3 regions of the Pseudomonas sp. F007 genome follow, and region 1 is predicted to be linked to each of the others. Evidence: riboswitches for the same ligand, from Rfam matches in the RefSeq annotation. Region 1 holds a riboswitch; each other region holds the start of a gene.
The links. A riboswitch is a leader RNA that binds a small molecule or an ion and turns the genes downstream of it on or off. The one in region 1 is predicted to bind cobalamin.
Positions count from the first base shown of each region.

Region 1 (9,786 bases):
GCAAACAACTCCAACCGCTCACGGGTATCGCCTGCGGTACGCCACGGCTCATCGCTGATCGCGGCCAATACCTCCGGCCGCGGCCCATTCCAGGGTTCGCCCAGCGCACAGTCCAGCGGATCGAAACCCAGAACAAAAGCTTTACTCAGCGCCCGCAACACACTCGACTGCGCCCCCCGGCCATCCCCCCGGGGAATGCGCAACAGCGCAAGCAAGGTATCAATGCGCAACCGCCCACTCGGCGATTCGCCAAACACATGCAGGCCATCGCGGATCTGCGATTCCTTGAGGTCGCACAGGTAGGTGTCCAGGCGCGGCAGCCAGATCGCCGCGTCGGCGTCGCTGTCGAGTTGCAACTCACGGTCGATATGGGTTTCACGCACCAGCGCCAGAATGTCGCGCTGCAGTTCGCGGGCGCGGCGCGGGTCGAGCAACTGCGCTTCGTAATATTCGTCGGCCAACAACTCCAGGTTGCGCAGCGGCCCGTAGGTTTCGGCACGGGTCAGCGGTGGCATCAGGTGGTCGATGATCACCGCCTGGGTGCGGCGTTTGGCCTGGGCGCCCTCGCCCGGGTCGTTGACGATAAACGGGTAGATGTTCGGCAGCGGCCCCAGCAGCGCATCCGGCCAGCACTGCTCGGACAGGCCGACGCCCTTGCCCGGCAGCCATTCGAGGTTGCCGTGTTTGCCGACATGGATCAGCGCATGGGCGCAATAGACCTTGCGCAGCCAGAAGTAGAACGCCAGGTAGCCGTGGGGCGGCACCAGGTCCGGGTCGTGGTAGACCGCGCTCGGATCGACCTGATAACCACGCGCCGGCTGGATGCCGACAAAGGTCAGGCCGAAGCGCAGGCCGGCGATCATCAGTCGACCGTCGCGGTACATCGGGTCCGCGCTCGGGTCGCCCCAGCGCTGCAGCACCGCGTTGCGATTGGCTGCGGGCAAGGCTTCGAACATCGCCCGGTAGTCCTCCAGCGCCAGGCTCTGCTGGCAGGGGCGCAGGTCGATGCTGTCGAGATCATTGCTGACCCCGCCGAGCAATTGCTGGATCAACGCGGTGCCGCTGGCGGGCAATTCGGCCGGTAGCGGATACCCCTGAGCCTGCAACGCTCGCAGAATATTCAAGGCCGCCGCCGGCGTATCCAGGCCGACGCCATTGCCGATGCGTCCATCGCGAGTCGGGTAGTTGGCGAGAATCAGTGCCACCCGTTTTTCGCTGTTCGGCACCCGCGCCAACTCGGCCCAGCGCCGGGCCAGTTCGGCGACGAAATCCATGCGCTCGGGGTGCGCCCGGTAGCACACCACATCGCACTGGCTGCGCTCGCTGCGCCAGGCCAGGTCCTTGAAGCTGATGGGCCGGCTGATGATCCGCCCGTCCAGTTCCGGCAAGGCGATGTGCATCGCCAGGTCACGCGGCCCCAGCCCCTGTTCGCTGGCACTCCAGCCCGGCTGATTGTCCTGGGCACAGATCGCCTGGATCACCGGGATGTCGCGGCGGAACGGCCGCAGGTGCGGCGCCTCGGGGCTGGATTGAGCAAAGCCGGTGGTATTGAGGATCAGCGCCGCCTGCACCTCGTCCAGCCAGTCCTCGACCACGCTCAGGCAGCCGGGCTCCTTGAGGCTGGCGACGGCGATGGGCAAGGGATTGAGCCCCGCCGCCTGCATGCGCTGGCAGAACACATCGACGAACGCGGTGTTGGCCGCCTGCAAGTGCGAGCGATAGAACAGCAGCGCCGCCACTGGCTGGTCGGGCTGCCAGTCGGCTTGCCAATCCTTCAGGTTCGGCTGGGCGTGATGCGGATGATAGATCGCCGTGCGTGGCAAAACCTGCGGTTCACCCCAGGCATAGTCGCGGCCAAGCCAACGGTTGGCCAGGCAGCGATACAACTCCAGGGCGTTGTGCTTGCCGCCCTGGCGCAGGAAGTGCCAGAGCCGCTCGCGGTCTGCCACCGGCACCGTGCTCAAGTCGCTGAGCTCCGGGTCGGGACGGTCGTCGCCCGGCACCAGAATCAACTGCACGCCGCGCTGCGCCAGCTCGATCAGGCGCTCGACGCCATAGCGCCAATAAGCAATCCCGCCGTGCAGCGAGATCAGGATGACTTTGGCGTGGCGCAGCACCTGATCGACATACAGGTCGACCGAGGCGTGATTCTGCACCTGCATCGGGTTGGCCAGGCGCAGGCTCGGGTAATCCTCAGGCAGTTGCTGCGCGGCCTCGGCCAGTAGCGCCAGGCTGGAGTCACCGCTGCACAGGATCACCAGCTCGGCGGGGGTTTGCCCGAGATCGGCAATGTTGTCCTCGGAGACGAATCCGCCGGGCTGGGTCCTGAGCAGGTGCATGGATCAGACGCTGAGGGCGGCGCGCAGTTGCGCTTCGAGCAGGGCCGCATCCAGTTCCTGGCCGATCAGCACCAGACGCGTGCTGCGCGCTTCTTCGGCGCCCCACTGGCGGTCGAAGTGCTTGTCGAAGCGCGTGCCCACGCCCTGGATCAGCAGACGCATCGGCTTGTTCGGGATGGCGGCGAAACCCTTGACCCGCAGGATGCCGTGCTGCACCACCAGTTGGGTCAAGGCATCAAGCAGCAGGCTTTCATCGGCCTGCGGCAGTTCGATGGAGATCGAATCGAAGGCGTCGTGATCGTGATCGTCATGATCGTCGCCGTCGTGGTGATGATCGTGATGGCTGTGGCGGCTGTCGATGTGCTCTTCGGAGCCGGCGCCCAGGCCGATCAGCACGTCCAGTGGCACGCGACCGCTGCTGGCCTCGATGATTTTCACCGCTGGCGGCAGTTCCTCGGCGACTTCCAGGCGCACTCGGGCCAGGTCTTCGGGGTTGATCAGGTCGGTCTTGTTGAGGATCACCAGGTCGGCGCTGGACAGCTGGTCGGCGAACAGTTCGTGCAGCGGCGATTCGTGGTCCAGGTTCGGGTCGAGCTTGCGCTGGGCGTCGACCTGGTCCGGGAAGGCGGCGAAGGTGCCCGCGGCAACGGCCGGGCTGTCGACCACGGTGATGACCGCGTCAACCGTGCAGGCGCTGCGGATTTCCGGCCACTGGAAAGCCTGGACCAGCGGCTTGGGCAGGGCCAGGCCGGAGGTTTCGATGAGGATGTGATCAAGGTCGCCACGGCGCGCCACCAGCTCGCGCATCACCGGGAAGAACTCTTCCTGGACGGTGCAGCACAGGCAGCCGTTGGCCAACTCATACACCCGGCCGCTGGCTTCTTCCTCGGTGCAACCGATGGAGCACTGCTTGAGGATTTCGCCGTCGATGCCCAGCTCGCCAAATTCGTTGACGATCACCGCGATGCGCCGGCCCTGGGCGTTGTCGAGCATGTGCCGCAGCAAGGTGGTCTTGCCCGAGCCGAGGAAGCCGGTAACGATGGTGACGGGGAGTTTGGCCAGTGTTTTCATCGGATGCCCTTTGGCAAGGTGGCGGGCATACGGGACGAGGACCGGCAACGCAGACGCGCGCGGGAGCAGTTCGCCACCGGATCACCCCGCCCGGTTGTAGTGAGAATCTGGATCGAGGCAGGTCTCCTGGCTGACGGTGGGCCGGTCTTTCGACTGGCGGTTTCTGCGCCTTCCCGCCGCTCGAAAGAGCGTGCAGTGGCCTGGCAGCGACGACACCGTTCACAGTTGCGGGGGCAGCCGCGGCATCGACCGCGTTCCCTTCTTAGCTTCGGCGCTGGGGCCGAAGAACCTCGAAGGTGCAAGGCTACGCATCGTACTGGGCCTGGTCAATGTTTGTGGTGGCCACTGATCCATTGTGGGAGCGAGCCTGCTCGCGAAGGGTTCAACCCGGTCCCAGGATTGACGCCAGCACCCGCCCATGCTCTCCTACACAGCTTGTTACGGGTGCCCTTCACAGGGTGAAACGGGAAACCGGTGAATCATGTGCTTTACTCCAAAGCCATGTCAGTCCGGTGCTGCCCCCGCAACGGTAAGCGAGCGAAGAATCACAGCCACTGTGCCTGCTGTAGGGCATGGGAAGGCGATTCTTGCAGGTTTGGCCAGTGCCAGCCCCTCGTGAGCCCGGAGACCGGCCCGCAATACTTGAATAACAAACCCGCGGTGGGCGGGCGCTGTTTGAGTTTCCGCGGCCTGCTCGCGGAGGCTTGCATGCGCACGGATCACCCCTGACTGACCAGAGGTAAGCGCCATGTCGACCATCAGCAGCACCCGCCACGCCACCGCCGCCGGCACCACCACACTGGGCCAACGCCTGGTGGCCGCCCTCAGTGCCTCGATCCTCGGTGCCTGCCTGGTGTATTTCGCCGGCTTCTCGCACATCGAAGCCGTGCACAACGCCGCTCATGACACCCGGCACAGCGCCGCTTTCCCGTGCCACTGAGACCTGCCCAGATGATCAAGCGTATTGCTCAAACCGCAGGTTTCAGCGGGCTGCTGGCCGCCCTTCTGCTGACCCTGCTGCAAAGCTTCTGGGTCTCGCCGCTGATTTTGCAGGCCGAGACCTACGAGAAATCCGAGCCCGTCGCAGAGCACGTGCATGAACATGCCGACTCGGCGATGGCTGCCCACAGCCACGACGCCGAAGCCTGGGAACCGGAAGACGGCTGGCAGCGCGTGCTGTCGACCACCGGCGGTAACCTGGTGGTGGCGGTCGGTTTTGCACTGATGCTCGCCGGTCTCTACACCCTGCGCTCCCCGACCCGCACGTCCCAGGGCCTGCTCTGGGGCCTGGCCGGCTACGCCACTTTCGTGCTCGCGCCGACCCTCGGCCTGCCGCCGGAGCTACCGGGTACTGCCGCCGCCGACCTGGCGCAACGGCAGATGTGGTGGATCGGTACTGCCGCTTCTACCGCTGCCGGTATCGCGCTGATCGCCTTCGGCAAAAACTGGCTGCTGAAGGCACTCGGCGTGGCCATCCTGGCGGTGCCGCACATCGTCGGCGCACCGCAACCGGACGTGCATTCGATGCTCGCCCCCGAGGCCCTGGAAGCACAGTTCAAGATCGCTTCGCAGCTGACCAACGTGGCGTTCTGGCTGGCCCTGGGGCTGATCAGCGCCTGGTTGTTCCGACGCAAAAGCGCAGGTGACTATCAGGCATGAGTGAAACGCGCGCGGCGCCGACCCTGGTGGTCGGCCTCGGCTGCCAACGCGGCTGCCCGGCCAGCACGCTGCGCGCGTTACTCGATCAGGCCTTGCAGGCTCAGCGGATCGATCTGCAATCGATCACCGCGCTGGCGAGCATCGACCTGAAACGCGATGAACCTGGTCTGATTGAACTGGCTGAGCAATTGGGTTTACCGCTGACCGTGTTCAGCAGCGAGCAATTGTCCGGCTATCAAGAACAGCTCAGCCACCAGTCGCAGATCGCTTTCGAGCGCACGGGTTGTTACGGCGTCGCCGAAAGCTCTGCCCTCGCCCTGGCCGAAGCACTGGCCCAGGCGCCGGCGACCTTGCTGATTTCACGGCAGAAGTATGCGCAGGCGACCTTTGCGTTGGCGTGTGCGGGGTAATGATTTCCTGCACCTGTAGGAGCGAGCTTGCTCGCGAAAAACGTTAACGATGACACGAGCATCCTGAATAATTGCGGCGCCCTCAAGTTTTTCGCGAGCAAGCTCGCTCCTACAGTTTCAACAGCGAACATTGCCATAATCCCCCTTTTCATCATGAGCATCGCTCATCTGCACCCTTCCCTACCCCCTCAGGAGCCGGCCATGACCGTCTACTTCATCGGCGCCGGCCCCGGCGATCCGGAACTGATCACCGTCAAGGGCCAACGGCTGATCCGCAGTTGCCCGGTGATCATCTACGCCGGCTCGCTGGTGCCAGCTGCCGTGCTCGAAGGCCATCAGGCCGAACAGGTGGTCAACAGCGCCGAACTGCACCTGGAACAGATCATCGAGCTGATATACGAGGCCCACGCCCAAGGCCAGGATGTGGCTCGCGTGCACTCAGGCGATCCGAGCCTGTACGGCGCCATCGGCGAGCAGATCCGCCACCTGCGGGCACTGGATATTCCGTTCGAAATCATCCCCGGCGTCACCGCCACCGCCGCCTGCGCGGCGTTGCTGGAAGCTGAATTGACCCTGCCGGACATCGCCCAGAGCGTGATCCTCACCCGTTATGCCGACAAGACCACGATGCCCGCCGGCGAGTCGTTCAGCAGCCTGGCCGCCCACGGCACCACCATGGCCATTCATCTGGGGGTCAATCACCTGGAGAAAATCATCGCTGAACTGCTGCCCCATTACGGCGCGGATTGCCCGATTGCCGTGGTGCACCGGGCCAGTTGGCCGGATCAGGACTGGGTGCTGGGGACCCTGGCAGATATCGCCGAGAAGGTGCAGGCCAAGGGTTTTCGCCGCACGGCGTTGATTCTGGTGGGCCGGGTGTTGGCCAGTGACAGCTTCAGCGAGTCGTCGCTGTATCGCGCGGGACATGCGCATTTGTATAGGCCGTAGATGTAACCTCGATGAATGCGGTGTGGCTGATGGCCTCATCGCGAGCAGGCTCGCTCCTACAGTGGGATTTGTGTCGGTCACAAATACTGTGATGTATGCGAAACCCTGTAGGAGCTGGCTTGCCAGCGATGGAGGCCAACGATGACACGTGATATCGGGATGTACACAGGCATAAAAAAACGGCGCTCACGGGGCGCCGTTTTTTTGGGTCGCAGCGAACGCCTTAGTAGTAGGCGTTTTCTTTCTGCGTGTGGTCGGTCACGTCGCGCACGCCCTTGAGCTCCGGGATGCGCTCGAGCAGGGTGCGCTCGATGCCTTCCTTCAGGGTCACGTCCGCCTGGCCGCAGCCCTGGCAGCCGCCGCCGAACTGCAACACGGCGATGCCGTCTTCCACCACATCGATCAGGCTGACCTGGCCGCCGTGGCTGGCCAGCCCCGGGTTGATTTCGGTTTGCAGGTAGTAGTTGATGCGCTCGTTGATCGGGCTGTCGGCGTTGACCATCGGTACTTTGGCGTTTGGCGCCTTGATGGTCAGCTGGCCGCCCATGCGGTCGGTGGCGTAGTCGACGACAGCGTCATCCAGGAAGGCTTCGCTGAAGTGATCGATGTAGGCGGTGAAGCTTTTCAGCCCCAGCGCGGTGTCTTCCGGCTTTTCCTCGCCCGGCTTGCAGTAGGCAATGCAGGTCTCGGCGTACTGGGTGCCAGGCTGGGTGATGAAGACGCGGATGCCGATGCCCGGAGTGTTCTGCTTGGACAGCAGATCAGCCAGGTAATCGTGGGCGGCGTCGGTGATGGTAATAGCGGTCATGGAATTTCCTCGCAGGCTTGGGCGCAGTTTACGCCAAACGTGGCGCCGGACAAAGTCCCAGTATTTTTGTCGGGTTAAAGCGCGGGCCTGAACCCGCGCTCAATCACAGGTTCTCGTAGCGATTCATGTCCAGCACGCCCTCTTCCACCGGGTCGGTTTCGTGGATATAGCGGCTCAGATCGTGGAAATACACCCAGAACAGCGGATGGCTGCGGCGAATGCCCCAACGCTCGACAATGCGCTCGAAACGGTTGGCGTCCTTGGCGTTTTCCATGTCCTCGACGAATTCCGGCACGTCGGCCACCGGGATATTGAACATGAAATTCGGGTAGCTGCTGAGCACCCCGGGGTACAGGGTCAGGGTGTCCAGACCCGGCTGATAGCGCAGGGATTCGCCGAGCATGAACGCGACGTTGCTGTGGGCGCGGTTGCGCAGCAGGCTGTAGATCTCGCGCTTGCCGCCGGGCACTTCGATGCGCAGCATGGTCGCTTCCGGCAATTGGTCGATCACCTTCAAGCCCGCCGCCGGGCGCGACACCAGGCGACTCAGGACCTGTTCAGCACCCTGCAGCGCCGGGTCGATATTGGCCCGCGAGCAGTAGGCACCGTCGCAGCGGTTGATTGGGTCGGGCCGGGCATTCAGGTCGCCGTAGCGCGCCAGCAACTGATGGGTGAAGTCGCGCATCGGGTCCTTGGGGTCCAGGCTCAGCGCAGTCGGGGTGTCGTCGTCGATGTTTTCATAGTCCATCCACATCTTCAGCTTGCCGCTGTTCTGGTACCAGTCGTCGAGGTAGGCATCCCGCGAGTCGGCCGGCATCAGGCGCAGGAAGTTCAGCTCGGCGCCGTTGCGGATCAGGTCGAAATACAGCCGCGTCTGCGCCTGGTGCGAGACGTTGCCGTAGACGTCGAAGTTCACCGCCAATTGGTAGTAGGTGCGCTCCAGCAGCGGGTAGTCGAACAGCCACATGGTCTGCGGCACATCGCCGATCAGGCCCTTGGTCACCGAAGCGCTGTCGAAGTGGCGGAAGATGCTCAGCAACGAGTTGTCATTACCGGCCCACAGGGTCGACCAGCTCGGCGCCGGCGCCTCGGCGTAGCTGTCGCGGCGCAGGGCTTCGTAATCGTTGCGCTTGTCGCGGTAGGTGTGCCACAGGCTCAGGACGCTGCCGACATCATCATTCTGCCCGGGCATCGCCAGCAGCGGCGTGGCCTGGCGCCGGTAGTTCGGATCGACGATGTACAGGTCATGCTCGGGGGCCTGGAACAGCGCCCAGAAGTTGTCGCGGATCACATCGGTCGCGATCTGCCCACGGCACACCGGGCCACGTATAAAGGTGCGCACGAAGTATTCGGCGTTATCCAGCATGAACTGATAGCGCGCCTGGGCGGGGATCGCCTGAAAGGTCTCGAACGGGTTGGCGCGGCGCTCCGGGCCGTAGCCGGGCAAGGCGTCGACCTGCCAGTTGCCGCTGTAGAACAGGCTCTTGACCCGGGCCAGCTTGGCCGGGCTCAGCGGATAACTGATGTGGGTCTTGTGCACGATCACCCCCTGCACCGGCCACAGGCGGTAGTACACCTGGGTGCCCGGGTCATCGTTGGGGCGGCGGCTGGCGATCAGGTCGATCGGCTGGCCGGTCGGGGTGCGCGAACGCACCCACTGGAAGAAGTGCCCGGGCTCGCCATTCTTGAAGTAGACATGGGCGAGGAACAAATGCTCGTACAGCCAGCGCGCCACCAGGCTTTCCCGGGCGCCCGGGGCATTCAGCAGATTTTCCCATTGCACCACCTGCGCGGCTTCTTGCGCGTTCGGCGCCAGGGCCTGTTCATCGATGGGCGCGCCCGAGGCCAGCCAGCGTTGCAGGGTCTGGTATTGCGCGTCGGTCAGACCGGTGACCGCCAGGGGCATGCCTTCTTTCGGGTGCTGGCTGGCATAACCGTCGAATTCCGCCGGCTGCGGGCACATATTATTGCGGTTGAGCCCCAGGACGATGTCTTCCGGCAGCCTGGCATTCGGTTGCAGCGGAGTCTGGTGCCCCAGCTCGAGCATCCGCGCCATCAACGCGGCCTGACTGCCCTGAGACTCGATCACCGGGTAGAAGCCCTTGTTCTGCCAGGCTTGCTTGCCAAAGGCGTCGTAAAAAATCCGCGTCGGGCTCGACGCCGTGCTGCGATCACCGTCATAGACCGGGACCTTGCTCGCGCCGCGCGCCGCGCCTTCGCCGCTGCCCAGGTTGAGCTGACAGGCGGCGTCGTTGCAAGCGTGGCAGGCCACGCACTTTTCGGTGAAGATCGGTTGAATGTCGCGGGTATAGGAGATCGCCGGCGAGCTGCCTTGCGCTACCGCGAAACTGCTGATGAGCAGCGCAAAAAGGCTGATGTAAATGCGATACGACATGTGCCGGGTCCCGAGCGTGAAAAATCGTCGCGATTCTACCGGGCCAGCACCCTGCCCAACATGAGCGATATTCATGCAAAAGCGCCCCATGCTCCAATCGCGCACAGGTTTGTTATGATTCCCGCCCTTCGTAATAGGCTTACCAGGTAGTCCTTC
Region 1 is NZ_JBVATA010000012.1:117,709-127,494, reverse strand. It holds gene cobN (cobaltochelatase subunit CobN) at 1-2,339, opposite strand, end outside; gene cobW (cobalamin biosynthesis protein CobW) at 2,343-3,410, opposite strand; cobalamin riboswitch at 3,510-3,718, opposite strand; cobalamin riboswitch at 3,836-4,061, shown strand; gene ACZYR5_RS27565 (CbtB domain-containing protein) at 4,159-4,350, shown strand; gene ACZYR5_RS27560 (CbtA family protein) at 4,362-5,069, shown strand; gene ACZYR5_RS27555 (cobalamin biosynthesis protein) at 5,066-5,479, shown strand; gene cobM (precorrin-4 C(11)-methyltransferase) at 5,681-6,427, shown strand; gene nfuA (Fe-S biogenesis protein NfuA) at 6,651-7,235, opposite strand; gene ACZYR5_RS27540 (fatty acid cis/trans isomerase) at 7,339-9,630, opposite strand.

Region 2 (9,786 bases), on a different contig from region 1:
AAGAAGGCGGGCAATGGCAGGCCAAGTGGCATTTGTGGCTGGGCGATCAGCGCGAGCAGGGCACCGCCCAGGGCGCCGACAGCGCGGCGCTGGCCGATGCGGTATTGCTTGCGGTGAGCGAGCGCCTGGCGCCACGTTTTGCCGCCAGACAAGGCGTTGCCAGCGAGCAGTTGCTCGAAGTGCAGGGCATGAACCTTGAGCGCTATGCCGCGCTGGGGCGTTTGCTCGAGCCTTTCAACGCGCGTTTGCAGCGGGTGGTGGGTGACCGGATTGTCTACCGGGTCAATGGCAGCAGTGAACAGCTGCGGGCCCAGTTGGGCCTGGCGCACCTGCAGGAAGTGCCAGCCGCGGCGCCCGCGCCTGTTGCGCCGGCGGCGGATGGCGCTGCACCTGTTCCGGCGGCAGCACCGCAGGCGCAGCTGAATTTCCGCTGGTAAACGTTCTTTCCTTATATAGAAGCAATGGAGTGGTTCATGGTCGATTCGCGGCGTTGGGTTTGGTTGGGTGTTATCGGCCTGCTGTGCGCATTTGTCTATCTGTTGCATCCGATCCTCACGCCCTTCCTGATCGCCCTGGGCCTGGCGTACCTGTTCGATCCCATGGTCGATCGCCTGGAAAAGCTCGGGCTCTCGCGCACCTGGGGCGTGGTGGCGGTCTTTGCCTTGTTCACGCTGATCGTCATGGCGCTGTTGCTGGTGCTGGTGCCGATGCTGGCCAAGCAACTATTGCGCCTGTATGAGCTGGCGCCGCAGATGCTCGACTGGTTGCAACACACGGCCATGCCCTGGGCCCAGGCCAAGCTGGGCCTGAACGATGGCTTCTGGAAGTTCGACAAGGTCAAGGCCGCCATCAGCGAGCACATGGGCCAGACCACCGACATCGTCGGCGTGGTGCTCAGTCAGGCGACGGCTTCGGGCCTGGCCTTGATCGGGTTCCTGGCCAACCTGGTGCTGATCCCGGTGGTGAGCTTCTACCTGCTGCGCGACTGGGACCTGATGATGGCGAAGATCCGCAACCTGCTGCCGCGTGACAGCGAGGCGCGGGTGGTATCGCTGGCAGGCGAGTGTCATGAGGTGCTGGGGGCGTTCGTGCGCGGGCAGTTGCTGGTGATGGTTGCGCTGGGTGTGATCTATGCCGCCGGCCTGATGCTGGTGGGGCTTGAGCTGGGTCTGTTGATCGGCTTGATCGCCGGCCTGGCGGCCATCGTGCCGTACATGGGCTTCGTCATTGGCATCGGTGCGGCGTTGATTGCCGGATTGTTCCAGTTCGGCGGTGACCTGTACCCCATGGTCGGGATTGTCGCGGTATTCATGGTCGGTCAGGCGCTTGAAGGTATGGTCCTGACACCATTGCTGGTGGGCGACCGGATTGGCCTGCACCCGGTGGCGGTGATCTTCGCGATCCTTGCCGGCGGCGAACTGTTCGGTTTTACCGGGGTGCTGCTGGCGTTGCCGCTGGCGGCGGTAATCATGGTGTTGGTGCGACACCTGAAGGATGTCTACAAGGATTCGCAGATGTACAGTGGTGCAGATGAGCCCGACTTATAGGTACAGTTGATCAGGCATGCTAGCAGCGCGCCATGATGGTGCGCTGCGAGGTTAACGCAAACCTTTGATTTTGCTTGTGGTCTATCGCATTGTGCCGCTCGCGTCACGGGTATAAACTTTGCAAACTTTACACAGAGGCCACTAACGGTTCTTCAGGAACTGTTCAGTCAGCATGAAACCGATTCAGCTGCCCCTAGGTGTGCGTCTGCGTGATGACGCCACCTTTATCAACTACTACCCTGGCGCCAACGCCGCTGCACTCGGCTATGTCGAACGCCTGTGCGAAGCCGACGCCGGCTGGACCGAAAGCCTGATCTACCTGTGGGGCAAGGACGGCGTAGGGCGTACGCACCTGTTGCAAGCGGCCTGTCTGCGTTTCGAGCAGCTGGGCGAACCGGCGGTCTACCTGCCGCTGGCTGAATTGCTCGACCGCGGCACCGAAATCCTCGACAACCTCGAGCAATACGAACTGGTGTGCCTGGACGACCTGCAAGCCGTCGCCGGTCGGGCCGACTGGGAAGAGGCGCTGTTCCATCTGTTCAACCGCCTGCGCGACAGCGGCCGACGCCTGCTGATCGCCGCTTCCACCTCGCCCCGCGAATTGCCGGTCAAGCTGGCCGACCTCAAATCGCGCCTGACCCTGGCGCTGATTTTCCAGATGCGCCCGCTGTCCGATGAAGACAAGTTGCGCGCGTTGCAATTGCGTGCGTCACGTCGCGGCCTGCACCTGACTGACGAAGTCGGGCATTTTATTCTGACTCGCGGTACCCGCAGCATGAGTGCGCTGTTCGAACTGCTCGAGCAGCTCGATCAGGCTTCCCTGCAAGCGCAGCGCAAGCTGACGATCCCGTTCCTGAAAGAGACGCTAGGCTGGTAAAACCGCGGCCTGTAGGACATTTTGGCATATTCCAGACGCAAAAAATCCCGCTGGCGGAGGGGGCTCGCAGCGCGCGTGTAAATGGAATGGGCTTAAGCGCTTAGATGTCAGGGCAAAACGGCAAAGTCACATTTAAATCGATTGAATTTGCAAATGAGGATGATAGAAGGCATAGTCTCGGCTTCTTTACACATTCAGCCACGGTCGTGCCCATGCTAAAGCGCTTCGCACCCCTCGTGCCTCTCGCACTCGTCACCCTGTTGTTTGGTTGCGCTGCACACTCGCCAGTGTCCCAGCAAGACGTCCAGCAACAACAGGCTAAAAATGCTGCTACCGCGCAGTCTTCCGCTCTTTATCAGGAAGAACTGGCGACCGAAAAAGAGCTCGCCGACTTTGCTGGCAGCAAGCCTTATCAGATGCCGGTTCTGGCCGACAGCATCCTCGAACGTGGCATGTCCCTGATCGGTACCCGTTACCGTTTCGGCGGTACCTCTGAAGCCGGTTTCGATTGCAGCGGTTTCATCGGCTACCTGTTTCGCGAAGAAGCTGGCATGAACCTGCCGCGCTCCACCCGTGAAATGATCAACGTAGACGCGCCATTGGTTTCTCGCAGCAAGCTGGAGCCGGGCGATCTGCTGTTCTTCGCCACCAATGGTCGTCGCGGTCGTGTCAGTCACGCCGGGATCTACCTGGGTGATAACCAGTTCATCCATTCCAGCAGCAGCCGCAGCGGCGGCGTGCGGGTCGATAGCCTGGGCGACAGCTACTGGAGCAAGACTTTCATCGAAGCCAAGCGCGCCCTTGCGATGGCTCCGACCACGGTCACCGCGCGCAAGTAAGTTATCGGGCAACGGCGCTGTAACCACCGTGTTAGAGCGCCGGCGGTCCAACAAAATGATATTCCTCAGTAATGCCCCTTCTTTTTGTAGTGCAAACTTAAAGTCTTACTTGAAGTTTGGCGCGTACCCGCTAGAATTCTGATCTATTGTTGAAAACTAACCGCGTAAGCCCTGCTTACGCGGTTTTGTTTTCAGCCTCTCGGCAGAGAAAGCCGCAGCCAGTTCAGGATGTTCTGTGATGACGAAGTCGGCCCGCCTAGCACTGATTCTCTGCGCCGCGCTGCTCAGCGCCTGCGCCAGTCGCACGCCGCCACCTGCCAAAGTGGTCCGTGCGCCGGTTTTCGCCCCCACCCAGAGTTTTTCGCCGGTCGCCGACGACGTGCTGTTTCGCGCCCTCGGCCTGGTCGGCACTCCTTATCGCTGGGGCGGCAACACGCCGGATTCAGGTTTCGATTGCAGCGGCTTGATCGGCTACGTCTACCGCGATGCAGCAGGTATTTCCCTGCCACGCACCACCAGTGAAATGATCGGCATGCAGGCACCGAGTGTCGGCAAGGACTCCCTGCAGACCGGCGACGTGATTTTCTTCGCCACCAATGGCGGCTCCCAGGTCAGTCATGCCGGGATCTACGTCGGCGAAGGGCGTTTCGTGCATGCGCCGGCAACCGGCGGAACAGTCAAGCTCGACAGCCTGTCCAAGGCCTATTGGCAGCGTGCCTACCTGAGTGCCAAGCGCGTCTTGCAGCCTGAGCATCTGGCGCGTATTCCCTAGTTTTGTTCCGGGTGGGCGGAGGGGGTCATGACTGCACGAACGCTTAATCTCGACGACGCCCTCTATCACTACTTGCTGGATGTCTCGCTGCGCGAAACGCCGCTGCTGCGCCGTCTGCGTGACGAAACCCAGGCCCTGCCCATGGCACGCTGGCAAGTGGCACCCGAGCAGGGGCAGTTTCTCGCCTTGCTGATCAAGCTCACCGGCGCCCGTCGGGTGCTGGAGGTCGGCACCTTTACCGGCTACAGCGCGCTGTGCATGGCGGCGGCGCTGCCCGATGATGGCAAATTGATCTGCTGCGACATTCCCGGCGACTACAATGCCACTGCCCGCCGTTATTGGCAGGAAGCAGGACTGAGCGAGCGTATCGAACTGCGCCTGGCGCCCGCCTTGCAGACCCTGGCCGAACTTGAGCGGGAGGGGCAGGGTGGATGCTTCGATCTGATGTTCATCGACGCCGACAAGGCCAATTACCCGGCCTATCTGGAGCATGCCCTGCGTTTGCTGCGCACCGGTGGGCTGGCGGTGTTCGATAACACCCTGTGGAGTGGGCGCGTGCTGGAGAGCAATCCGCAAAGCGAAGATACCCGCGCCATCCAGGCCTTGAATCGGGCGCTGAAGGAGGATGCGCGGGTTGATCTGTCGTTGCTGCCACTGGGTGATGGCCTGACGCTGTGTCGCAAACGCTGACATCAGCGTGTAGCGGATACTCGCCAGATCTTGTTACCTACGTCGTCGGCCACCAACAGGTCGCCTTGTCGGTCGATCACCACGCCTACCGGCCGGCCCATTGCCTCTTCATCCTTGTTCAGGAAACCGGTCAGCACATCCACCGGCGGGTCAGAGGGTTTGCCGGCGTGAAAGGGCACGAAGATCACTTTATAGCCACTATGGGGTTCACGGTTCCATGAGCCATGCTGGCCAACGAATGCGCCCTCGGTGAAGGGCGCCGGTAATGTGCTGCCTTGGGCGAAGGTCAGGCCCAGTGAAGCGGTGTGCGGGCCCACGGCATAATCCGGTGCGATGGCCTTGGCCACCAGCGCCGGATCCTGCGGGCTGACCCGGTCGTCGACATGTTGCCCGTAATAGCTGAAGGGCCAGCCGTAGAAACCACCGTCCTTGACCGAGGTGATGTAGTCCGGCACCAGGTCGCTGCCGATCTCGTCCCGCTCGTTCACCGCCGTCCACAGGGCCTTGCTGTTCGGCTCCCAGGCCATGCCGTTGGGGTTGCGCAAGCCCGAGGCAAAAATCCTGTGATTGCCGGTGGCCCGATCCACTTCCCAGATCGCCGCCCGACCTTGCTCCTGGTCCAGACCGTTCTCGCCGACATTGCTGTTGGAGCCGACGGTCACGTAGAGCTTGCTGCCGTCGGTGCTGGCGATCACGTTTTTGGTCCAGTGGTGATTGAGGGGGCCGCCTGGCAGGTCGATGACCTTCATCGGTTTCGAACTGATCGTGGTTGCACCTTCGACATAGTTGAAGCGCAGCAGGCGGTCGGTATCGGCCACGTACAAGTCATTGCCCACCAGGGTCATGCCAAAGGGGGAGTTGAGGTTCTCGATAAAGGTTGTGCGGGTTTCGGCCACACCGTCGTGGTTGCTGTCGCGCAGCAGGGTGATGCGATTGGCGCTGGGTACCGCAGCCCCTGCGCGGCCCATGAACTGCTTCATGACCCAGCCGCGCAGGCCTTTGCTGTCATCGGGCTTGGGTGGCGCGTTGGTTTCGGCCACCAGCACGTCGCCATTGGGCAGCACGTACAGCCAGCGTGGATGATCCAGGCCTTCGGCGAATGCCCCAACCTTGGTGCCGGCGGCGGCCGTTGGTTTGGCGCCATCGGCCCAGCCCACGGCAGGCGCGATGTTGACGGTGGGCAGCAGGGTCTTGTTTGGCGCCGGCAGTTCGGGCGATGGGCCAGTGCCCTCGGCGACTTTCAGGACTGCGGTCTCGCCGCAGGCGACCAGGGCTGCGGCCAGGGTGAGGACAACTGTCAGGCGAGACGTTTGCATGCCGATCTCCCATTAATAACATCGCGTGATGGGTAGAGGCGCGCGCGGCGCCGAAGGTTCAATCGGTCAGGCCGGGCCTTCCTTTAATTGACGCTCCACCCCCAACCCACTAACCTTCGCGACTTGTTTCAGGTGCTCGGTGGCCCGTGGGTCGATCGAGTGAAACAGGGAAGCCGGTGAGGGCGCGTTCTTTGACAGGACGGGCGACGATCCCGGCGCTGCCCCCGCAACGGTAAATGAGTGAAAGCGCTGCCATCAGCCACTGTGTCCGCTGCGACATGGGAAGGCGCAGCGCCCGGCCAATCGCCGCTCATGAGCCCGGAGACCGGCCTGATCCATCCAGCGGCATCACGGTGGGCGATGCCAGGCTTCTTGCCGTCTTTTTCCATGCCTGCCCGCCGTTATCCAGCCTCAACGGAGAGCTCCCCCATGACTGATTCCCCTGAACGCGACGAACGACACCTGGCGCGCATGCTGCGCAAGAAAGCGGTGATCGACGAGCGCATTGCCAACTCGCCCAACGAATGCGGGCTGCTGTTGGTGCTCACCGGCAACGGCAAGGGCAAGAGCAGTTCGGCGTTCGGCATGCTCGCGCGAGCCATGGGCCACGGCATGCAATGCGGCGTGGTGCAGTTCATCAAGGGCCGTAACAGCACCGGCGAAGAGTTGTTCTTCCGGCGCTTCCCCGAGCAGGTGCGGTTTCATGTGATGGGCGAAGGGTTCACCTGGGAAACCCAGGATCGCCAGCGTGATATCGCCGCCGCCGAAGCGGCCTGGGCCGTGTCCCGCGAGCTGCTGCAAGATCCGGCCATCGGCCTGGTGGTGCTGGATGAGCTGAACATTGCCCTCAAGCATGGCTATCTGGATCTCGATCAGGTGCTCAGCGATCTGCAGGCCCGTCCGCCTATGCAGCACGTGGTGGTCACTGGTCGCGGTGCCAAGCCGGAGATGGTCGAGTTGGCCGACACCGTCACCGAAATGGGCATGATCAAGCACGCGTTCCAGGCCGGGATCAAGGCGCAGAAAGGTGTCGAACTGTGAGTCACTGTTCATGAATAACCCTCGTCACTGCCCGGCGGTACTGATCGCCGCGCCGGCTTCCGGTCAAGGCAAGACCACCGTCACCGCCGCCCTGGCGCGCCTGCACCGCAACCAGGGGCGCAAGGTCCGGGTATTCAAGTGCGGTCCGGATTTTCTCGACCCGATGATCCTCGAGCGCGCCAGCGGCAATCCTGTGTACCAACTGGACATGTGGATGGTCGGCGAGCAGGAAAGTCGTCGTCTGTTGTGGGAAGCGGCCCTGGACGCGGATCTCATCCTCATCGAAGGGGTCATGGGGCTGTTCGATGGCACCCCCTCCAGCGCGGACCTGGCCCGGCACTTTGGCGTGCCGGTACTGGGGGTGATTGATGGCACCGCCATGGCCCAGACCTTTGGCGCACTGGCACTGGGCCTGGCGCGCTATCAGCCGGACCTGCCGTTCGCCGGGGTCCTGGCCAACCGGGTCGGCACCTTGCGTCATGCACAGCTGCTTGAAGGCAGCCTGACCGAAGGCTTGCGTTGGTACGGCGCGTTGTCGCGCGAGACCGGCATCGAGTTGCCGAGTCGGCACCTGGGCCTGGTCCAGGCCAGCGAGCTGAATGATCTGGACCTGCGTCTCGACGCGGCGGCAGATGCCCTCGCCAGCAGTTGCGAAGTGGCACTGCCGCCAGCGGTGACCTTTGCCGCGCCTGAAGTGATCGCCGCCGAGCCGCTGCTGGCCGGGGTGCGCATCGCCGTGGCCCGCGACGAAGCCTTTGCCTTCACCTATGGCGCGAGCCTCGACCTGTTGCGGGCGATGGGCGCCGAACTGTGCTTCTTTTCACCGATTCGTGATCGGCAACTGCCCGTAGCGGACAGCCTCTACCTGCCGGGCGGCTATCCGGAACTGCACCACGTGGCACTGGCGCAGAACAGCGCCATGCTCGCCGCCATCCGTGCCCACCATGACGCCGGCAAACCCTTGCTCGCCGAATGCGGCGGCATGCTCTATCTGCTGGACTCGCTGACCGACGTCGACGGCGTACGCGCCGAACTGGTCGGTTTGCTCAGCGGCGACGCGGTGATGCAAAAACGCCTGGCCGCGCTGGCGTTACAGGCGGTGGAGTTGCCGGAAGGCGCGTTGCGCGGGCACACCTACCACCACTCGCTGACCAGCACTACCCTCGAGCCGATCGCTCGTGGCCTGAGCCCCAATGGCGGGCGCGGAGCGGAGGCGGTCTACCGTGAAGGGCGGATGACCGCGTCCTACGTGCACTTCTACTTCCCCTCCAATCCATCAGCGATTGCCGCACTGCTCGCGCCTGCAGCGAAGCAGCCATGAGCGCCAAGGAATTTTCCGAAGCCGAACGCCAGGCGGTCTATCGGGCGATTGCCGAGCGACGCGACATGCGTCACTTCAGCGGCGGCACGGTGGCGCCGGAGTTGTTGCGCCGCCTGCTGGAAGCGGCGCATCAGGCGCCGAGTGTCGGCCTGATGCAGCCCTGGCGGTTTATCCGCATCAGTGATCGAACGCTGCGCCAGCACATCCAGAGTCTGGTGGAAGAGGAACGGGTGCGTACTGCCGAGGCCCTCGGTGAGCGTTCCGACGACTTCATGAAGCTCAAGGTCGAAGGCATCAACGACTGCGCCGAAGTGCTGGTCGCGGCCTTGATGGATGACCGCGAACGGCACATTTTCGGCCGACGGACGTTGCCGGAAATGGACATGGCATCGCTGTCCTGCGCGATTCAGAACCTCTGGCTGGCCGCCCGTGCGGAAGGGCTGGGAATGGGCTGGGTGTCGTTGTTCGAACCGCAAGCGCTGGCCGACCTGCTTGGGTTGCCGCCAGGGGCCAAGCCGCTGGCGGTGTTGTGCCTGGGACCGGTCAACGAATTCTATCCAGCGCCGATGCTGGCACTGGAAGGCTGGGCGCAACCGCGTCCGCTGAGTGAACTGCTGTATGAAAATAGTTGGGGAGTGAGTCAATGAGTGTGGCGTTGCTGAGTGTCGCCGCCGTGGCGCTGGATGCGTTGCTGGGCGAACCGAAACGCTGGCATCCGCTGGTGGCTTTCGGCCGTTTTGCCGACCGGGTCGAGCAGCGCTTCAACGCCGCCGGTCGCGGCTGGCGCAGCCATGGCGTCACCGCCTGGGTGATCGTGGTCGTGCCCCTGACCCTGCTGGCCACGGCTTTGTCGTGGCTGCCCTACATCGGTTGGCTGGTGGAGATTCTTGCGCTGTATTGCGCCCTGGGTCTACGCAGCCTCGGCGAGCATGTCGAACCGGTGGCCCGTGCCTTGCGCAGCGATGACCTGGACGAAGCCCGCAACCGGGTCGGTTATCTGGTCAGTCGCCAGACCAGCGAGCTGGACTCAACTGAAGTGGCCCGTGCGGCCACCGAATCGGTGCTGGAGAACGGCAGCGACGCGGTATTTGCCGCGCTGTTCTGGTTCGTCGTGGCCGGTGCGCCGGGGGTGGTGCTTTATCGCCTGAGCAATACCCTCGACGCGATGTGGGGCTATCGTAATGAGCGCTTCGAACGTTTTGGCTGGGCAGCGGCGAAAATCGACGACCTGCTCAACTACATTCCCGCACGCCTGGTGGCCCTGACCTACGCGCTATTGGGCAAAACCCGCCTGGCGCTCAAGTGCTGGCGCACCCAGGGACCGACCTGGGACAGCCCCAACGCCGGGCCGGTGATGGCGGCCGGTGCCGGGGCCCTGGGTGT
Region 2 is NZ_JBVATA010000001.1:267,079-276,864, reverse strand. It holds gene ACZYR5_RS01380 (DUF2066 domain-containing protein) at 1-437, shown strand, start outside; gene ACZYR5_RS01375 (AI-2E family transporter) at 474-1,547, shown strand; gene hda (DnaA regulatory inactivator Hda) at 1,720-2,424, shown strand; gene ACZYR5_RS01365 (C40 family peptidase) at 2,637-3,263, shown strand; gene ACZYR5_RS01360 (C40 family peptidase) at 3,502-4,035, shown strand; gene ACZYR5_RS01355 (O-methyltransferase) at 4,063-4,725, shown strand; gene ACZYR5_RS01350 (PQQ-dependent sugar dehydrogenase) at 4,728-6,041, opposite strand; cobalamin riboswitch at 6,155-6,389, shown strand; gene cobO (cob(I)yrinic acid a,c-diamide adenosyltransferase) at 6,471-7,082, shown strand; gene ACZYR5_RS01340 (cobyrinic acid a,c-diamide synthase CobB) at 7,093-8,403, shown strand; gene bluB (5,6-dimethylbenzimidazole synthase) at 8,400-9,050, shown strand; gene cbiB (adenosylcobinamide-phosphate synthase CbiB) at 9,047-9,786, shown strand, end outside.
Region 2: another riboswitch for cobalamin. It lies ahead of cobO (cob(I)yrinic acid a,c-diamide adenosyltransferase); the one in region 1 lies ahead of ACZYR5_RS27565 (CbtB domain-containing protein).

Region 3 (9,786 bases), on a different contig from region 1:
TTCGGCGAAGCCTATGCGGCGCTGGCCCGGGATGCACGGCAGGTTCCGGACATCCCTTGCCCGTGGCTGGAAGGGTTGTACGTCAACAGCGGCCACGGCTCGCGCGGCTTGATCACCGCGCCGCTGTCCGGCGAATTGCTGGCGGCCTGGCTGGACAACGAGCCCCTGCCGCTGCCGCGTGCTGTGGCCGAGGCCTGTCACCCCAATCGCTTCGCTTTGCGCCAATTGATCAGGGGCAAGGCCGGCCAATGACTTCAGTGCTGGCGGTCGCCGGGATACAGGGCCTGATAGTTGCTGACCGCATCGTCAATGGTGGGAAAGAACGCCGCTTCCCCCAGGCGGGCGAACAGGCCGAAGCGCTTGAGCTTGTCCTTGACCGGGTCTTTCATTTCGGCCACGCACAATTTGATGCCCGCTGCATGCAGGGTGTCATCCAGTTCCGCCAGCACGTCGGCTGAAGTGACATCGACGCTGGTCACCGGTTCGGCGGCCACCACCAGCCAGCGCACCGGCGTCGGCGAGGCAGCCACGGCGTCCAGCACGCGGTCGTTGAACAGTTCCGCGTTGGCGAAAAACAGCGGTGCATCCCAGCGAAACAGCACCAGCCCGGGGATCAAGCTGGCCTGTGGATAACGTTGGATATCGTGGTAGCCCTTGACCCCCTCGGGCTGCCCCAGCACCGCGGAATAGGGGCGCCAGCCATCCCAGAGAAACTCGATCACGGCGAGCACGATGGCCAGGGCGATCCCTTCAATCGCACCGAACACCGCGACGCCGATGGTGCAGACAATCGACAGCCAGAACTCCCAACGCTGAATGCGATAGATCCGTCGCAGGTCAGCGACTTCGATCAGGCCAATCGCCGAGGCAATCACCACCGCCGCCAGTGCGGCATTGGGCAGGTGCTGCAACAGGTTCGGCGCCACCATCAACAACAAGGCCACCGCCAGTGCACCGACAATCCCGGTCAACTGGGTTTTCGAGCCTGCGGCTTCGGCCACCGGGGTGCGCGACGAACTGCTGCTGATGGGAAAACCCTGGAAAAACCCGGCCGCCAGATTGGCAAAGCCCAGGCCGGCCATTTCCTGGTTGGGGTCGACATAACTGCGGGTGCGCGCCGCGTAGACCCGTGACAGCACGCTGGTGTCGGCGAACGAGACCAGCGCTACCGCGCAGCCACCGATCAGCACCGGGACCAGGTCTTCGCGAGTAATCCAGGGAATGGCGAACGCCGGCAAGCCCTGGGGCAGCGCGCCGAGCACCGAGACCCCGGCACTCGTACCCAGATCCAGCACGCCGACGGCGACCGTCGCCCCGACCACGGCGATGAGGATGCCGGGGATGCGCTTGTTGCCCTTGAGCAGCAGGATCACTGCCAGGGTCGCGGCGCCGACCGCAAAGGTGATCCAGTTGCTCTTGCCGTCGAGTATTGCCGTGGCGATGGACCAGAGATTGGTCAGCGGGCCTGCGGATTCGATGGAAAAGCCGAACATCTTCGGCAACTGGCTGATCAATACGGTCAGGGCGATTCCGTTCATGTAGCCATAGCGGATCGGCTTGGACAGCAGCTCGGTGATAAAGCCCAGGCGCGCAATGCCGGCGAGGATGCACACCACGCCCGAGACAATCGCCATCGCCGCCGCCAGGGCTACCGCGCGCTGCGGATCACCACCGGACAGCGGCAGGATCACTGCGAGGATCACCGCCGCCAGCGACGAGTCCGGGCCCAGCACCAGGATCCGGCTGGGGCCGAACAATGCGTAGGCGATCAGCGGCACGATGGTCGCGTACAGTCCGTAAATGCCGGGCAGCCCGGAGGCCACCGCGTAGGCGATCCCCACGGGCACCAGCATGGTGGTCAATACCAGGCCGGCAAGGATGTCGTGGCGCAACCAGGCCAACTGGTACTCGCGCAGCGTGCGCAGCCCAGGCAGCCAGCGGTTCAAGCCGGTATTGGCGCCGGTCTTGCGCACGATGCGTCCCGGTTCGGGAGTTGGCGACGGAGAGTCCGCTGGGGTCATGGGTCTGGGGCCCTTGGAGAGGGAAAAAGGGAAGAAGCCATCGCAGAATCATCGAGGGGGTAGCCAGCTGTCGCCGGTCTACCCCCTCGCCCATCAATGGAATGGGAAGATGTAGTTCATCCAGGCTGCCATGCGCAGCAGGATCTTGCGCATGATCGCCACATGGTGGAAGTGCTGGCTGTACAGCGCCGCCTGGCCATATGAGCCACCGGGTAGCAACTTGGCATACTCCGGGTAATCCGGGTCGGTGATTTCGATCACCACTGGCACCCGTCCCGGTGGTGGCGATCCGGTGTAGCTGAGCAAGGTGCCGGATGGCTGGATCTGCCCCTCGCCAATCACACTGATGACATTCTTCACCTTGCCCTTGAATACCCGCCCCGGTATGCCGTCGAACGCGACCTCTGCCTCATCGCCCGGCACCAGGCGCAGCAAGCTGTTCTGGCGCATCCAGGCAGCAAAGTATTGGCCCTCGTCCGGGATGAAGACCATCGACGGACGCAGCGGAAACTTGGTCGCCATCATCCCCGCACGCAGCGAAACATGGGTCACGAAACCCTTGCTCGGTGCCCGTACGGTGGTGTTGTCCAGATCGAACTGGGCATTGTCGATCTGCCCCTGCAGGTCGTCCACCAGCGCCTGGGCAGCATCCAGCTCGCGCCGCGTACCGAAGTTGCGCTTGATCAGTTCGTTGATCCGGAACAAATCAGCCCGCGCCGAGATTTGCTGGGCCTTGAGCGACTTGAGACGGTTCTCGAACGGCTCGGGGTCGATACGAAACAGCACATCCCCGGTCTTCAACGGCTCGTTGCCCTTGACCGGCACCTCGATCACCTTGCCCGTCACGGTCGGGATAATCGGCACCGAGACGTAGTACGAGCGCGCCACTTCCGAGTAGGGGTGGTTGTAGTTCATCAGGAAGATCAGCGCGCCGATCAGCACCACGCCTCCCAACACGGCAGTCGGCACCGTCCACTTGTTCAAGGGAATACGGAAAATCTTGAAGATCGCCACGCAAATGGCGGTGTAGGTCAGGATCAGTAATAAGTCCATGGTTTATTGCCGTCCTTCTGTAGTGTCATCGGACAACGTCTTCCCTTCCAGGCGCTGTACGCGTTGGCGCAATTCAGCCAGCTCCTTGACCAGTTCCGCATCGAGCTTCAACTGCTCGGGATCTGTTCGAAACCCCCAGCCTCTATCTTCCCGGTACAACATGGCCCAGATCCACAGGAACGGCCACAAGGCGTGCAGGGTGAACAGACTCACCCAACCTGCTGCGTGAATGGCGTCCTGATGTGGATGTTTGCGGTGTACGGCAATTTCGTAGGGAATGTCGTGCAGCACGATAATCCCGTAGAACAGCACGATGGCCGCGAAAAAAAGTATGCCCAGCGCAATGTAGTCGAGCACGACGCCCCCCTCCCGAAAAACAAAATCAGCGCGTACGCACCACGTGAGTGCTGTGATGGTCGACCGCGGCCGCTGCTTCGCGCGCGACCGTTCGAAATCATAGTAGTTCAAGTTTAAACGGCTGCCCGGCGATCGCCTGCTGACTTAACTCAGTGAAATCGCAAATAGCAGACAGTCCCATGCAGGGCGAAATGCTCGGCAATTCAATCGATAACGTCAGCAGGCAAGTTGCCGAACAGCGACTATTCTTGGGCGTGTCCGTCAGCTATTACAGGGAAACCAGGCTCATGAAACCCATCAAATCCTTCGCCTTGCGTGTTACGTTTGCCACCCTTCTGTCGACTGCCGCCATCAGCGCCCAGGCGGCTGATATTCCGTTGGGCAGTACCGCGATGGAAGGCCACGTGGTGACGCAGGTATTGGCGGTCGATGCGGCAAACCATCAAGTGACGATCGAAGGCCCTGACCAGCAGCCGATCCCCCTGCAACTGACCGAGAAAGCCAAGGCCCTGCACAACCTGAAAGTCGGTGACAAGGTCGACATTCAAGTCCTGCGCTCGGTGGCCTATGTACTCGACACCGAAGTGGGTGGCGCCCCCGGTGTCAGCGATGAAGCGATGACCATTCGGGCGACCAAGGACAATCCCAACCCGGGCGGCGAAGCGGTGCGCCAGGTCAAGGTCAGCTCGAAGATCACCAAGATCGATCTCAAAACCCATGAAGTGACCCTGCTGCCTCCTGAAGGCAAAGTGAGGGTGCTCAAGGTCGAAGATCCGGCACTTCAGGAGCGCATGAAGAAATTGCAAGTGGGGCAGACGGTTAATGCGATCTACACCGACATCCTGAAGATCAAAACCTCCGCCACTCAATAAAACCCATGAGTGATTTATTCAACGCGATTGCCCTGGGGTTGCTGGCGTTGTTGCCGTTGCTCAACCCGCCCACCACCGTGGCGCTGTTCCTCGCCCTGAGCAAAGGCCTCAACCAGCGCCAAAAAAACCAGCAGGCGCGGCTGACGGCCATCTATGTCTTCCTGATCATGACGCTGACCTACTACACCGGCGAACTGATAATGGATGCCTTCAACATCTCCATCCCCGGATTGCGCATCGCCGGGGGTGGCATCCTGATCGTCATGGGCATGAAGATGCTGTTTCCGCCGCCACCGCCACCCACGGCTGCCCACGAGGTCAAGGAAAAGGAAAGTTTCGCCCTGATTCCCTTGGCCATGCCCAGCACCGCCGGCCCGGGCACCATTGCCCTGATCATTAGTTCTGCGGCGACGATCAAGCACAGCACCCTGTTCCCGGCCTGGGTGATTGCCACCGCGCCGCCGCTGATCTTCCTGTTCACTGCGCTGATCCTGTGGATTTGCCTGCGCAGCTCGGGGCTGATCATGCGCATCACCGGCGAATCCGGGATCGACGCCATCTCCCGGCTGATGGGCTTTTTGCTGGTGTGCATGGGCGCGCAGTTCGCGATCAATGGCTCGATCGAAATCGTCCAGTCGCTCATCGACAGCAACTTTCACCCACCGCGCCTGCCCTAACGAACGGCTGGCGCGTTTCCTCCCGGCGGCGTGATCGACTACCATAGCGCCGCCGGTCCCCCACGGGATTAATAGGGAATCCGAAACACCACACCCGGTGTCCATCGGAACTGCCCCCGCAACTGTAGATGCCGAGCCCACTCCTCAACTGCCACTGGATCAACTCCGGGAAGGCCGGAGTGCGGCGACGACGCACGAGTCAGGAGACCTGCCGGCCAAGCAAATGACTAACCGGCGGGGTGTCCGGGAAGGACATCCTGCCGCCCGCCAGTTCCCTGGTCGCGCGGCCTTGCCCTGTGTTCAACGCAGTGTTCGAGGGTGTGTTTCCAAACCGTACCCCCTGCTGTTGCCTGTACGGTACAAATGGAGATTGCCCCATGCTGTTGCCCCGCCTTTCGACCCTCATTGCCGGTATGGGCCTGTGCGCCCTGGCCCAGGCCACCCCGACCCATTACCCGCTGACCCTCGAGAACTGCGGCAGCAGCCTGACCTTCCAGCATGCCCCCAGCGGTACCGTGACCATCGGCCAGGCCGGCACCGAAATGCTCTACGCCCTGGGCCTGGGCGACAAGGTGCTCGGCACGTCGCTGTGGTTCAACAACGTGCTGCCGGCGTACAAGGCGCAGAACGACAGGATCGAGCGCCTGGCGGACAACGATCCAAGTTTTGAAGCGGTGATCGGCAAGCGCCCGGAGCTGGTGACAGTGGAGCTGGAGTGGACGGTCGGGCCTCAGGGCGTGGTCGGCACCCGCGAACAATTTCATGAGCTGAAGATCCCCACCTACCTGCTGCCCTCCGACTGCGAAGCCAAGGACAACCTGGTGGGCGCCGACGGTACGCGCCTGGCGCCGTTCCGCATCGAAAGCATCTACAAGGGCATCGAGCAACTCGCCGAGATTTTCGATGTGCGCGAGCGCGGCACCCAACTGACCGACGAACTCAAGGCCAGCCTCGCCCAATCGATTGCCAAGGCACACGAGAAAAAGCGCCCGCCGCTCAGTGCCCTGGTCTGGTTCTCCAGTGCCGATATGGACATCGACCCTTATGTGGCCGGCCACAAGGGCGTTCCCGACTTCATGCTGACGACCTTGGGCGTGCGTAACGTGGTCGAGTCCGACGAGGAATGGCCGACGGTCGGCTGGGAAACCATCGCCAAGGCCAACCCGACGTTTCTGGTGATCGCTCGCATGGACCGCCGCCGTTTCCCCGCCGACGACCATGAAAAGAAACTCGCATTCCTGCGCAGCGACCCGGTGACCCGCAACATGGACGCGGTGAAGAACAACCGCATCATCATCCTTGATGCGATGGCCATGCAGGCCAGCGTGCGCACCTTCGACGGCTTGCGGCAACTGGCCGAGGCCATCGACGGCTACGACCTGCCGAAATGACCACGAGCCTGATTAGAACGCTACTGGCAATGGCGCTGCTGTTGGCCGCCGTGGTCGCCGGGGTGGCCATCGGTGAAACCGCCATCGAACTTCACGTGGTATTCCAGGTGCTGGCGAACAAACTGTGGGCGGCCGGCTACCCGCTCGACCCGATCGACGAGGGCATCGTCTGGAATTATCGCCTGACCCGCGCTTTGGTCGCCGCCGCCTGCGGTGCCGGCCTGGCCACCTGCGGGGTGATCCTGCAGTCGCTACTGCGCAATCCCCTGGCCGATCCGTACTTGCTGGGCGTCAGCGCCGGGGCCTCGACCGGCGCCGTGCTGGTGGCCCTGCTCGGCGTCGGCGCGGGCATGCTGACCTTGTCGGCCGGGGCCTTCGTCGGCGCCATGGCCGCGTTTGGCCTGGTGATCCTGTTGGCGCGATTCAGCGGCTCGAGTCGCGGCACCGGGCAAATCATCCTCGCGGGCATCGCCGGCTCGCAGCTGTTCAATGCCCTCACCGCGTTCCTGATTACCAAGTCGGCCAGTTCCGAACAGGCGCGGGGCATCATGTTCTGGCTGCTCGGTAACCTCAGCGGGGTGCGCTGGCCGTCGGTGTGGCTGGCGGTGCCGGTGGCGGTCGCGGGTCTGCTGTTATGCCTGCTGCACCGGCGTGCCTTGGACGCTTTTGCCTTTGGCAGCGATTCAGCCGCATCACTCGGCATACCGGTACGCCGGGTGCAGTTTGTGTTGGTCGGCTGTGCAGCGCTGGTGACGGCGGTGATGGTGTCGATTGTCGGCTCCATCGGTTTTGTCGGCCTGGTGATTCCCCATGCCGTGCGCCTGCTGCTCGGCACCGGGCACTCACGGCTGCTGCCCGCCAGTGCCTTGGCCGGGGCGCTGTTTCTGATTGCCGCCGATGTGCTGTCGCGGACCTTGATCAAAGGCCAGGTGATTCCGGTCGGGGTGATCACCGCGCTGGTCGGTGCGCCAGTGTTCGCGCTGATCCTGATCGGCCGCAGGAACGCCCGATGAACGCGCCCGCACTGAGTTGCCGAGGTCTGTCCTTCAGGGTGCGTGACGCCGAGTTGCTGGAGGATATCCACCTCGATCTGCATCGCGGCGAAACCCTCGGCGTCGTCGGGCCGAATGGCTCCGGCAAGTCTACCTTGCTCAAGCTGTTGGCCGGCTTGCGCACGCCGTCAGCCGGCGGTGTGTGGCTGGCTGACCAGCCGCTGGAAAAACTCTCGCGACGCAGCATCGCGCAACGCCTGGCGGTGGTCGAACAGCAGGCCGACACCGACGATGCGATCCGCGTGTTCGACGCCGTTGCCCTCGGGCGCACGCCCTGGTTGTCGGCCCTGCGCCCGTGGAGCCGGGAAGACGAGGCCATCGTCCGCCAGGCCTTGCACGATGTCGACGCCACGCACCTGGGCACACGCACCTGGCGCGGCCTGTCCGGCGGTGAGCGCCAGCGCGTGCACATCGCCCGGGCCCTCGCCCAGCGCCCGCAGATCCTGCTGCTCGACGAGCCGACCAACCACCTCGACATCCAGCATCAACTGACGATTCTCAAGGGCGTCCAGGCCCTGCCCGTCACCAGCCTGATCGTCCTGCACGACCTCAACCAGGCCCTGACCTGCGACCGCCTGGCAATCCTCGACCGCGGACGCCTGGTGGCACTCGGCAAGCCGCTGGAAGTGCTCACGCCACAACGTTTGTACGACACCTTCGGCGTGCAGGCCCACTACCTCACGGACCCGCTCGACGGCGCGCAGATCTTGCGCTTGCGCGCCACCTGATAGCGGGTCTGCCACGGCGAATCAGTTGCGGAATCCGTGACCGCCCCCAACCTTGTAGGAGCCGGCTTGCCGGCGAAGGTGCAGAGCCTGACACACCGCAGAGTCGCCATGCGCTGCGATGCGGCGGCCCGACAAGCAGCTCCTACAAGAGTCAGACACCCGCGACTTTGGCCCGCGCCGCATGCAATTTCTTGTAGCTGTCGATCAAGCGCAGGTGCCGGTCCAGGCCTTCGAGCTTCATGCTGGTTGGCGTCAGGCCATGGAAGCGTACGCTGCCGTTGACCGAACCAATCGCCGCATCCATCCGCTCGTTGCCGAACATCCGGCGGAAGTTGACCTCGTAGTCCGCCAGCTCCAGGTCTTCGTCCAGTTCCATCTCCAGCACTGCGTTCACCGCCTGGTAGAACAGGCCGCGCTCGACGGTGTTGTCGTTGTACTGCAGGAAGGCTTCCACCGCGTCCTTCGCCTCTTCGTATTGCTGCAGGGCGAGGTAGATCAACAGTTTCAGCTCGAGGATGGTCAACTGGCCCCAGGCCGTGTTGTCGTCGAACTCGATACCGATCAGGGTGGTGATATCGGTGTAATCATCCAGCTCGCTTTCCACCAGGCGCTCGCCCAGGGCCTTCAGTTCGGCGTCGTCGAGGCTGTGCAGATTGAGGATATCGGCACGGAAGAACAGCGCCTTGTTGGTGTTGTCCCAGATCAGGTCGTCCAGCGGGTAGATCTCCGAATAGTCCGGCACCAGGATCCGACAGGCCGTGGCACCGAAGTGCTCGTAGACCGCCATGTACACTTGCTTGCCCATGTCTTCGAGGATCTTGAACAGGGTCGCGGCTTCTTCTGCGTTGGAGTCTTCGCCGTCGCTGGTGAAGTCCCACTCGACGAACTCGTAGTCCGACTGGGCACTGAAGAAGCGCCACGAGACCACGCCGCTGGAATCGATGAAGTGCTCGACGAAGTTGTTCGGCTCGGTCACCGCGTGGCCTTCGAAGGTCGGCAGCGGCAGATCGTTCAAGCCCTCGAAACTGCGGCCCTGAAGCAATTCGGTAAGGCTGCGTTCCAGCGCCACTTCCAGGCTCGGGTGCGCGCCGAACGAGGCGAATACACCACCAGTACGCGGGTTCATCAGGGTCACGCACATCACCGGGAATTCACCGCCCAGCGAGGCGTCCTTGACGAGCACCGGGAAGCCCTGCTCCTCCAGGCCCTGGATCCCGGCCAGAATCGCCGGGTACTTGGCCAGCACCTCCTGCGGCACGTCCGGCAGGGCGAACTCGCCTTCGATGATTTCGCGCTTCACCGCCCGCTCGAAGATCTCCGACAGGCACTGCACCTGGGCTTCAGCCAGGGTGTTACCGGCGCTCATGCCGTTGCTCAGGAACAGGTTTTCGATCAGGTTCGAGGGGAAGTACACCACCTCGCCATCGGACTGGCGCACGAACGGCAAGGACACAATGCCCCGCTCTTCGTTACCGGAGTTGGTGTCGAACAGGTGCGAGCCGCGCAGTTCGCCATCGCGGTTGTAGATCTTCAGGCAGTGCGGGTCGAGGATTTCCGGCGGCAGTTCGTCCTTGCGCCCCGGCTGGAACCAGCGCTCATCCGGGTAATGCACGAACGGCGCGTTGGCGATGTCCT
Region 3 is NZ_JBVATA010000001.1:164,579-174,364, forward strand. It holds gene mnmC (bifunctional tRNA (5-methylaminomethyl-2-thiouridine)(34)-methyltransferase MnmC2/FAD-dependent 5-carboxymethylaminomethyl-2-thiouridine(34) oxidoreductase MnmC1) at 1-252, shown strand, start outside; gene ACZYR5_RS00810 (SulP family inorganic anion transporter) at 255-2,021, opposite strand; gene ACZYR5_RS00815 (HlyD family secretion protein) at 2,115-3,074, opposite strand; gene ACZYR5_RS00820 (DUF3302 domain-containing protein) at 3,078-3,431, opposite strand; gene ACZYR5_RS00825 (hypothetical protein) at 3,719-4,303, shown strand; gene ACZYR5_RS00830 (MarC family NAAT transporter) at 4,309-4,980, shown strand; cobalamin riboswitch at 5,017-5,210, shown strand; gene ACZYR5_RS00835 (ABC transporter substrate-binding protein) at 5,358-6,371, shown strand; gene ACZYR5_RS00840 (FecCD family ABC transporter permease) at 6,368-7,384, shown strand; gene ACZYR5_RS00845 (ABC transporter ATP-binding protein) at 7,381-8,151, shown strand; gene ACZYR5_RS00850 (OsmC domain/YcaO domain-containing protein) at 8,303-9,786, opposite strand, start outside.
Region 3: another riboswitch for cobalamin. It lies ahead of ACZYR5_RS00835 (ABC transporter substrate-binding protein); the one in region 1 lies ahead of ACZYR5_RS27565 (CbtB domain-containing protein).